Regions from separate parts of the Pseudoduganella rhizocola genome, predicted to be linked through region 2. Evidence: predicted binding sites of a transcription regulator. Region 2 holds the regulator's gene; the other holds the start of a gene.
The links. Region 2 encodes sigma-54, which starts transcription at its own class of promoters, with help from an activator protein. Its sites were predicted from a motif close to TGGCANGNAANCTGCTTT; they were not measured.
Positions count from the first base shown of each region.

Region 1: the regulator sigma-54 is predicted to act here: its motif matches at 3,247-3,264, upstream of ACJRPG_RS24440 (pilin).

Region 1 covers NZ_JBJQIK030000019.1:14,750-19,820, reverse strand. The annotation lists gene ACJRPG_RS24460 (DUF2889 domain-containing protein) at 1-343, shown strand, start outside; gene sucC (ADP-forming succinate--CoA ligase subunit beta) at 415-1,581, shown strand; gene sucD (succinate--CoA ligase subunit alpha) at 1,595-2,476, shown strand; gene ACJRPG_RS24445 (FHA domain-containing protein) at 2,542-3,120, shown strand; gene ACJRPG_RS24440 (pilin) at 3,313-3,765, shown strand; gene moaC (cyclic pyranopterin monophosphate synthase MoaC) at 3,837-4,325, opposite strand; partial or broken gene ACJRPG_RS24845 (M48 family metallopeptidase) at 4,269-5,071, shown strand, end outside.
Region 2 covers NZ_JBJQIK030000011.1:97,306-102,376, forward strand. The annotation lists gene lptC (LPS export ABC transporter periplasmic protein LptC) at 1-230, shown strand, start outside; gene lptA (lipopolysaccharide transport periplasmic protein LptA) at 252-803, shown strand; gene lptB (LPS export ABC transporter ATP-binding protein) at 806-1,561, shown strand; gene ACJRPG_RS21095 (RNA polymerase factor sigma-54) at 1,565-3,034, shown strand; gene hpf (ribosome hibernation-promoting factor, HPF/YfiA family) at 3,105-3,464, shown strand; gene ACJRPG_RS21105 (LysR family transcriptional regulator) at 3,516-4,415, opposite strand; gene ACJRPG_RS21110 (NAD(P)H-dependent oxidoreductase) at 4,501-5,071, shown strand, end outside.

The DNA.
Region 1 (5,071 bases), on a different contig from region 2:
TGTTTCGGACGCTGTACCTTACCCCGGCTTTTGCAACACCATTGGCCCGGCCTACAAGGCATTGATCGGCCTGAACCTGATGAAGGGCTTTCGCCAGGAGCTGAAAGCACGCCTGGCCGGCATCGCCGGCTGCACCCATCTGACGGAACTGGCCCAGATTCTGCCTACGGCTGCTGTCCAGGCCTACGCCAACGATGTTTGGCCCACCTACGACAAAGCCAGTGCCGCACAAAGCAAAGAAAAGCCATTCCAGCTCGATAAGTGCCATGCCCTCCGCACCGACGGCGGCGCAGTTCTCGAGTTCTACCCGAGCTGGGTAGCGGAAAAAGCCGGTGCAATCTAGGTGCTGTATCACCTGTCACTTTTAGCAGTATTAACCCGATTTATTAAATCAGTATCAGAAGGGAAGCCAGCATGAAAATCCATGAGTATCAAGGCAAAGAGATCCTCCGAAAGTTCGGAGTGACGGTACCGCGCGGCATTCCGTGCATGACCGTTGAAGAAGCAGTGAAAGCTGCCGAGACCCTGGGCGGCCCGGTGTGGGTCGTGAAGGCGCAGATCCATGCTGGCGGCCGCGGCAAAGGCGGCGGCGTGAAAGTGGCGAAGTCGCTGGAACAAGTCAAAGAATACGCTGACCAGATCATGGGCATGCAGCTGGTGACCCACCAGACCGGTCCTGAAGGCCAGAAAGTACGCCGCCTGCTGATCGAAGAAGGCGCGGACATCAAGAAAGAACTGTACGTTTCCCTGGTGACCGACCGTGTCACCCAGCGCGTGGTGCTGATGGCCTCCTCCGAAGGCGGCATGGACATCGAAGAAGTCGCTGAATCCCACCCTGAAAAAATCCACTCGATCGCGATCGACCCGGCCGTTGGCCTGACCGACGCCGACGCAGCCGCCATCGCCGCCAAGATCGGCGTGCCAGAAGGCTCCATCGCCGACGCCGTCACCAACCTGCAAGGCCTGTACAAAGCCTACTGGGAAACCGACGCCTCGCTGGCCGAAATCAACCCGCTGATCCTGACCGGCTCCGGCAAGGTCATCGCCCTGGACGCGAAGTTCAACTTCGACTCCAACGCCCTGTTCCGCCATCCGGAAATCGTCGCCTACCGCGACCTGGACGAAGAAGACCCGGCTGAAGTGGAAGCCTCGAAGTTCGACCTGGCCTACATCTCCCTGGACGGCAACATCGGCTGCCTGGTGAACGGCGCCGGCCTCGCCATGGCCACCATGGACACCATCAAGCTGTTCGGCGGCGAGCCTGCCAACTTCCTGGACGTGGGCGGTGGTGCAACGGCCGAGAAAGTGACCGAAGCGTTCAAGATCATGCTGAAGAACCCAGGCCTGAAAGCCATCCTGGTGAACATCTTTGGCGGCATCATGCGCTGCGACGTGATCGCCGAAGGCGTGATCACCGCGTCCAAAGCCGTGTCCCTGCAAGTGCCGCTGGTGGTCCGCATGAAGGGCACCAACGAAGATCTGGGCAAGAAGATGCTGGCCGAATCCGGTCTGCCTATCATCTCCGCCGACACCATGGAAGACGCAGCCAAGAGCGTTGTCGCCGCTGCCGCAGGTAAATAATTAAGGAACCAACATGTCTATTCTGATCAACAAAGACACCAAAGTCATCACCCAGGGTATCACCGGCAAGACCGGCCAGTTCCACACCCGCATGTGCCGCGACTACGCGAACGGCAAGAACGCCTTCGTAGCAGGCGTGAACCCGAAGAAGGCCGGCGAAGATTTCGAAGGCATTCCAATCTTCGGTTCCGTGAAGGAAGCAGCCTCGGAAACCGGCGCCACCGTTTCCGTGATCTACGTCCCGCCAGCAGGCGCAGCCGCTGCGATCTGGGAAGCCGTGGAAGCTGAACTGGACCTGGCCATCTGCATCACCGAAGGCATTCCTGTCCGCGACATGATGGAAGTGAAAGACCGCATGGCCAAAGCCGGTTCCAAGACCCTGCTGCTGGGCCCGAACTGCCCAGGCCTGATCACTCCTGACGAAATCAAGATCGGCATCATGCCGGGCCACATCCACAAGAAGGGCCGTATCGGCGTGGTGTCCCGTTCGGGCACCCTGACCTATGAAGCCGTGGGCCAGCTGACCGCGCTGGGCCTGGGCCAGTCCTCGGCAGTCGGTATCGGCGGCGACCCGATCAACGGCCTGAAGCACATCGACGTGATGCGCATGTTCAACGACGATCCTGACACCGACGCCGTGATCATGATCGGCGAAATCGGCGGTCCGGACGAAGCCAACGCCGCCCGCTGGATCAAGGACAACATGAAGAAGCCGGTGGTCGGCTTCATCGCGGGCGTGACCGCGCCTCCGGGCAAACGTATGGGCCACGCCGGCGCGCTGATCTCCGGCGGCGCCGACACCGCCCAGGCCAAGCTGGAAATCATGGAAGCCTGCGGCATCAAAGTGACCAAGAACCCGTCCGAAATGGCGCGTCTGCTGAAAGCAATGCTGTAATCCAGCCTGGCTTTGGTCATAATAGCGGGGGGCTTCGGCCTCCCGTTTTTATTTGGAGGATGGGTTTGGCGAAGCTGATTATCTCGTTCGACGGCGAAGTGCAGCAGACCGTGCCGCTCAGCAAAGAGCGCATGACCATCGGCCGCCGCCGGCGCAACGACATCGTGCTGGACCATGTGACCGTCAGCGGCGAGCACGCCGCCATCGTCACCATCCTCGACGATTCCTTCCTGGAAGACCTGCACAGCACCAACGGCTGCTACGTCAACGGCCAGCGCGTGGCCAAGCACCACCTGCGGGACAAGGACGTGATCAAGCTGGCCAAGTACACGATCGCCTTCGTGGCCGATGGCATCCGTCCGGCCCCGCCGCCTCCGCCCGCGCCGGGCGCGCGCATCGAAGTCCTGAACGGCAGCAACGCCGGCAAACAGCTCCAGCTCACCAAGGCCCTGACCAGCCTCGGCCGCCCCGGCCTGCTGGTCGTCGTGATCGCCCGCACGGTGGGGGGCTATTCTGCGGCCCACGCCGAGGGGGCTCAGCAAGCCTTGCTGAATGGCGCTGCCCTCGGCCGCGAACCGCGCATGCTGGCCGACGGAGACGTGCTCGACCTTGCCGGCACCCGGATGAGCTTCCGCGCCGGCTGACAAAAATCGTCAGCTGCCAAAAACTGCATCTGTGTTTTGACAATCTTGACCAGCGGTTTGACAAATTCTGTCAACATAACTTGTCTTGCGGTTCATTTTTTGCGGGGATTTTGACAAAAATCAGGCTGGCACGGCGATTGCTGTATGTCCAGTGTCTCACCCCCAACATGAAAACCCTGAAGGAGCAGCAAAATGAAATCGATGAAAATGATGAAAAAACAGGCACAAGCCGGCTTCACCCTGATCGAACTGATGATCGTTGTGGCCATCATCGGCATCCTGGCCGCCGTGGCAATTCCTGCTTACTCCGACTACAGCTTGAAAGCGAAAGTCAGCGAAGTGAACTCGGTTACCGCACCGGCTCGCCTGGCCGTCGCCCAAGCCTTTAACGAAGGCACCCTGAAAGCAGGCCTGGCAAATACCGATTTCAACCTTAAAACCGCAACCGACATCAAGAGCACCTATGTCAAGTCGGTGACCGCCGCCGGTACCTCGGATACCGCTGGCACCGTGACCGCCGTACTGACCGGCAATGCCGCCATCGAAGACAAGACCGTTGTCTACACCCTGACCTGCACCGCAGGCGTGGGCTGCACCACCGCTGTTACCGGTACTGCCGATACCAAGTACCTGCCGAAGATCTAATCAGCTAGCTTAGCTTCAAGGAACGGGCCGCATCAGCGGTCCGTTTTTTTTTGAGCAATTGCGTAGCGGCGTCAGGCCGACCAGTCGCCGGATTTGCCGCCGTGCTTTTCGCGCACGCGGATGTCGCTCATCACCATGCCCCGGTCAACCGCCTTGCACATATCGTACACGGTGAGCAGGCCCACCTGAACCGCAGTCAGCGCCTCCATTTCCACGCCGGTCTTGCCATAGGTTTCCACCTGCGCGCGGCAGTGAACCGAGGAAGCGGCCTCGTCCGTTTCGAAATCGACCGTTACGCGGGTCAGGGCCAGCGGGTGGCACAGCGGCACCAGGTCGCTGGTGCGCTTGGCGCCCATGATGGCGGCAATCCGGGCAATCCCCAGCACATCCCCTTTCTTCGCCGTCCCGGATAGAATAATCGCCAGCGTTTCCGGCTTCATGCGGATGCTGCCGGTCGCCACGGCAATACGGTGGGTCTCGGCCTTGGCGCCGACGTCGACCATATGGGCTTGTCCGGTGGCGTCGAAATGGGTCAGCTGCTCTTTGGTGGTGTCGCTCATGGAGATAAGCCAGATTTCAGAAATGACAGGTATGATAGCACCGTGAATGCCACCCGTTTTCCCCGCCGTCTGCTGATTGCCGCTGCCGTGTCGCTGGCCTGCGCCGCCCCGCTTGGGCAGGCGCAAACGGCGCTGAGCGCCACCAATGTGCCGAACCTGCCGTCGCTGGGCGATACCTCGCGCGAGGCGCTGTCGCCGGTCAACGAGCGCAAGGTGGGCGAGGAAATCATGCGCAGTATCCGCTTCGACCGCGACTATCTCGACGACGCGCCCATCCTCGAATACCTGAACAATCTCGGCACCAATCTCGTGCTGGCGCGTCCCGATGCGCGTGGCGAAGCCAATTACGATTATTTCTTCTTCGTGGTGCGCGATCCGATGCTGAACGCGTTCGCGCTGCCCGGCGGCTTCATCGGCGTGCACTCGGCGCTGCTGCTGGCGGCGCAGACCGAATCCGAACTGGCCTCCGTACTGTCGCACGAGATCGGCCACGTCAGCCAGCGCCATATTGCGCGCCAGCTGGGCGAGCAGAAGACCGATGCGCTGATTCCGCTGGCGGCCATGGTGCTGGCTGCGCTGGTGGCGAAATCCAGCCCTGATGCGGCAATGGGCGTGATGATGGGCGGCCAGGGCGTCGCCATCCAGCGCCAGCTGAACTTCGGGCGCGACGCGGAACGCGAGGCGGACCGCATCGGCTTCCAGATCATGGGTGCGGCCGGCTACGACACCAGCGGCATGGTCGCCTT
Region 2 (5,071 bases):
GCGATGTGCAGATAGACCGCGCCGCCTCCGCCACTTCGCAGGAATTCCGCCTGCGCACGCCGGAGCTGACCATCTTCCCGGACGAAGACCGGATGGAAACGAACAAGCCGGTGCAGTTCCGCCTGGGGAATGCAACGGCGACCGCCAACGGCATGCGCGCCAACAATGCCACGAGCCAGCTGCAGCTGTCCGGCCGCGGCACCATGGTGCTGCCGCCGAAGGCGCGTTGAGCAAAACGAATGGAACAAACCATGAAAAAAACACTTCTTGCTGCAGCCCTGATGCTGGGCGCCCTGGGATTCGCCAGCGCCGAAAAGGCAGACTCCTACAAGCCGACTGAAATCAAGTACGGCACGCTGGACGCCGACGACGTGCGCCAGATCTACACCTTTACCGATGACGTGACGCTGACGCGCGGCACGCTTCTGATGAAGGCCGAGAAGGCAGTCGTCACCTACACGCCGGACGGCTACCAGCTGGCCACGCTGACCGCCGGCGGCGGCAAGCGCGTGAGCTTCCGCCAGAAGCGCGACGGTCCCGGCGACCAGTGGATCGAGGGCGAGGCCGACCGCATCGAATACGACGAGAAGTCCGAACTCGTGAAGATGTATTCGCGCGCCAAGGTGCGCCGCCTGGAAGGCAGCAAGCCGAGCGACGAAGTGCAGGGCGAGTTCATCTCCTACGACAGCCGCCGCGAGTTCTTCAGCGTGCGCAATACGAGTACGGGCGACAGCAAAACCGGCGGCGGCCGCGGCACCATGGTGCTGCAGCCGAAACGCACCGAGCCAGCGGCGGGGAAATAAGCATGGAAGCACAAAGCTGCGGCAGCACCCTCATCGTTCGCGGACTGCAGAAGAGCTACGGCAAGCGCCAGGTGGTGCATGACGTGTCGCTGCAGGTGGAATGCGGCGAAGTGGTCGGCCTGCTGGGCCCCAACGGCGCCGGCAAGACCACTTCCTTCTACATGATCGTGGGCCTGGTGCCGTCCGATGCGGGCACCATCGATATCAGCGGCACCGATATCTCCAGCCTGCCTATCCACAAGCGCGCCACCATGGGCCTGTCCTACCTGCCACAGGAGGCGTCGGTGTTCCGCAAGCTGACGGTGGAGGAGAATATCCGCGCCGTGCTGGAGATCCAGAAGGTCAACGGCAAGCCGCTGACGAAGGCGGAGATCGACGAGCGCCTGAACACCCTGCTGGCCGACCTGCAGATCGAGAAGCTGCGCGAGAACCAGGCGCTGTCGCTGTCCGGCGGCGAGCGCCGCCGCGTGGAGATTGCGCGCGCGCTGGCCACCAATCCGCGCTTCGTGCTGCTGGACGAGCCCTTTGCCGGCGTGGACCCGATTGCCGTGATCGAGATCCAGCGCATCGTGCGCTTCCTCAAGGAGCGCGGCATCGGCGTGCTGATCACCGACCACAATGTGCGCGAAACGCTGGGCATCTGCGACCGCGCCTACATCATCAACCAGGGCAGCGTGCTGGCCTCCGGCCGTCCCGACGACATCATCGCCGACGAATCGGTGCGCCGCGTCTACCTCGGCGAGCACTTCCGCATGTAAGCCATGAAACAGTCCCTGCAACTGCGAACCTCGCAGCACCTCGCGCTGACACCCCAGCTGCAGCAGTCCATCCGGCTGCTGCAGCTGTCGACGCTGGAACTGCACCAGGAGCTCGAACAGCTGCTGACTGAGAACCCGCTGCTGGAACGGCTGGACGATCCGCTGGACCGCTCCGTGCGCCTGCTGGCGGATGGCGCCATCGGCCAGGCGGCGCCCACGGCCACTGCTGCCGAAGGCCCGGCCAACGAGAACACGCCGCCGGCCGATGCCGCGCCTTCCGAGCCGGAACAGTATGAAGGCGAGGGCATCGCGGAAAGCGACGGCGACTGGTCCGACGCGGGCCGGTCGAAAGCGCCGGACGACGAAGATGCGCGTCCCCAGCTGGAAGCCGGCCACCACAGCCTGCGCGAGCACCTGATGGAACAGATGCGGGTGACGGTGCTGGAACCGCGCGACCGCGCGCTGATGGAATTGATCATCGACGCGCTCGACGAAAACGGCTACCTGGAAGAGAGCCTGGAAGAGATCCACGCGCGCCTGCCGGAAGAACTCGATATCGAAATCGAGGAGCTGCAAACCTCGCTCACGCTGCTGCAAAGCTTCGACCCCGTCGGCGTGGGCGCACGCAATGCATCGGAGTGCCTGGCGCTGCAGATCAAGCGCATGCCCGGCGTCCCTCTGGTCACTCGCCGCATGGCCCTGTGCATCGTGGAGAAGCACCTGGCCTGGTTCGCCCAGCGCGACTTCAACAAGCTGAAAAAAGCGCTGGACTGCGACGACGAAGACCTGCGCGAGGCGCAGGCCGTGATCCGCCGCTGCAACCCGCATCCGGGCGCTGCCTTCTCTGCCGATGCGAGCGACTATGTGGTGCCCGACGTGGTGGTGAAAAAAGGCCGCAACGGCTGGGTCGTTACGCTGAACAACGACGTGATGCCGCGCCTGCGCGTGAACGCGCTGTATGCCAGCCTGCTCAAGCAGGGCAAGGGCGAATCGCAGATGAACGCGCAGCTGCAGGAAGCAAAGTGGCTGATCAAAAATATGCGCCAACGTTTCGACACAATTTTGCGCGTTGCACAAGCGATCGTTGAGCGGCAGAAGAATTTTTTCTCGCATGGCGCGGTTGCCATGAGACCCCTTGTGTTGCGCGAAATTGCTGATACACTGGGTTTACACGAGAGTACTATTTCTCGCGTAACAACTCAGAAATACATGCTCACCCCACATGGGATGTTTGAGTTGAAATATTTCTTTGGTAGCCACGTCGCGACTGAAGCTGGGGGTGAAGCTTCCTCGACTGCGATCCGTGCGCTGATTGTGCAATTCACAGGAGCAGAAGACCCGAAAAACCCTTTATCCGACAGTAAGATTGCGGACATGCTGGGAGAACAGGGCATGGTGATTGCGCGACGTACTGTTGCCAAGTATCGCGAAGCCCTCAAAATCCCTCCAGTCAGTCTCCGCAAGTCCTTGTAGTGAATGGGCTCGTCTGAGCTTTACCGAGCGTCAAGAGCCTGTTGAGTTACATCATCTTTTAGGAGTGTGTATGAATCTCACCATCAGTGGACATCATCTCGAAGTGACCCCCGCGATTCGCGAATACGTCCAGAACAAGCTGGAGCGCGTGAGACGCCATTTCGATCAAGTGATCGACATTGCTGTCATCCTGAGTGTAGATAACCTCACCGAGAAAGAGAAAAGGCAAAAAGCTGAAATCAACCTGCGCATGTCGGGCAAGACGGTGTACGTCGAAAGCCTCGCGCAAGACCTGTATGCCGCGATCGACACCCTGATCGACAAACTGGACCGGCAGGTCATGAAGTACAAAGACAAAGTCCAGAACCACAACCACGATGCAATCAAGCATCGCGCCGAGGTCTTCGAATCTCCGGCCAGCGCCGCATAAAAGAGCGGCCTCACCAAAACAAGGGCGCATCCGGCGCCCTTTTTTGCGCCCCTATTCCGCCACCGCCGCCGCAATCGTGTCCCGCAGCCACTTGTGCGCGGGATCGCGGTGCACGCGTTCATGCCACAGCATGGCCATTTCGTAGCCCTGCACGGCTACCGGCGCCTCCAGCTGCTGCAGTTCGGGCGCATCGCGCAGCAGGCGCGAAGGCAGCATGGCCACCAGGTCGGTGGAGGCCAGCGCCGAGCGCAGGAAGAGGAAATGCGGCACCGACAGCACCACGCGGCGCGCGGCGCCCGCCGCCGCCAGCGCTTCGTCCGTGACGCCGGTAAAACTGCCGCCGCCCGGCGACACAATCGCGTGCTCCAGCGCGCAGAACTGCTCCAGCGTGGGGCGGCGTTTCAGTTTGGGATGCCCCTTGCGCGCCACCAGCACATAGCGTTCGGTGAACAGGGCACGGCGGCGCAGGCTGGGCGGCGCATCGGCGCTTGTCTGCAATGCAAGATCGATCTCCCCTTGTTCCGCCTGGCGCGCTAGACGGCTGAGCACGGCAGGCACGACGGCCAGCCGCGCGCCGGGCGCCGCCGCCCGCAGCCGGGGCAGGGCGGGCAGCAGGATGGCCGACTCGCCATAATCGGCCGCCGCGATGCGCCAGGTATTGCTTGCGCCGGCGGGATCGAAGCTGCCGGCCGGGCCCAGCGCCTGTTCCAGCGCCTGCAGGGCCAGGCGCAGCGGCTCGCGCAGCTCTTCCGCCCGCGCCGTGGGCTGCATGCCGCGCGGACCCGGCAGCAGCAGCGGGTCGCTGAAGATATCGCGCAGCTTGGCCAGGTGCACGCTGACCGAGGGCTGGGACAGGTGCAGGCGCTGGGCCGCGCGCGTTACGTTGTGCTCGCTCAGCAGCACGTCCAGCGTGAGCAGCAGATTGAGGTCGATCTGCCGGAGATTAATCATGCTAATACCTGCAATATTGGGAATTCATTTCCAATATACCTCAGGAATCCATAAGCTGGCTTCTTCTCACTAATGAAAGCCAGCCATGAATATCCTGATCGTTTATGCCCATCCCGAACCCACTTCCCTGAACGCTTCGCTGCGCGACTTCAGCGTGCAGCGCCTGCAGGCCGCCGGCCACAGCGTGCAGGTCTCGGACCTGTACGCCATGCAGTGGAAAGCCACGGTGGACTCGGGCGATAACCTGGCCCACGAGCCGGGCACGCCCTTCCATATCTCGCCCGAATCGAAATACGCTTTCGAGAACGGCCTGCAAAGCCCGGACATCGCGGCCGAGCAGGCAAAGCTGATGTGGGCCGATGCGGTGCTGTTCCAGTTTCCCCTGTGGTGGTTCTCCATGCCGGCCATCATGAAAGGCTGGTTCGACCGCGTGTATGCCTACGGTTTCGCCTACGGCGTGGGCGAGCACTCGGACCGGCGCTGGGGCGACCGCTACGGCGAGGGCAAGCTGGCAGGCAAGCGCGCCATGCTGATCGTGACCACCGGCGGCTGGGAGCAGCATTACGGCCCGCGCGGCATCAACGGCCCCATCAACGACCTGCTGTTTCCGATCCAGCATGGCATGCTGTACTACCCCGGTTTCGATGTCCTGCCGC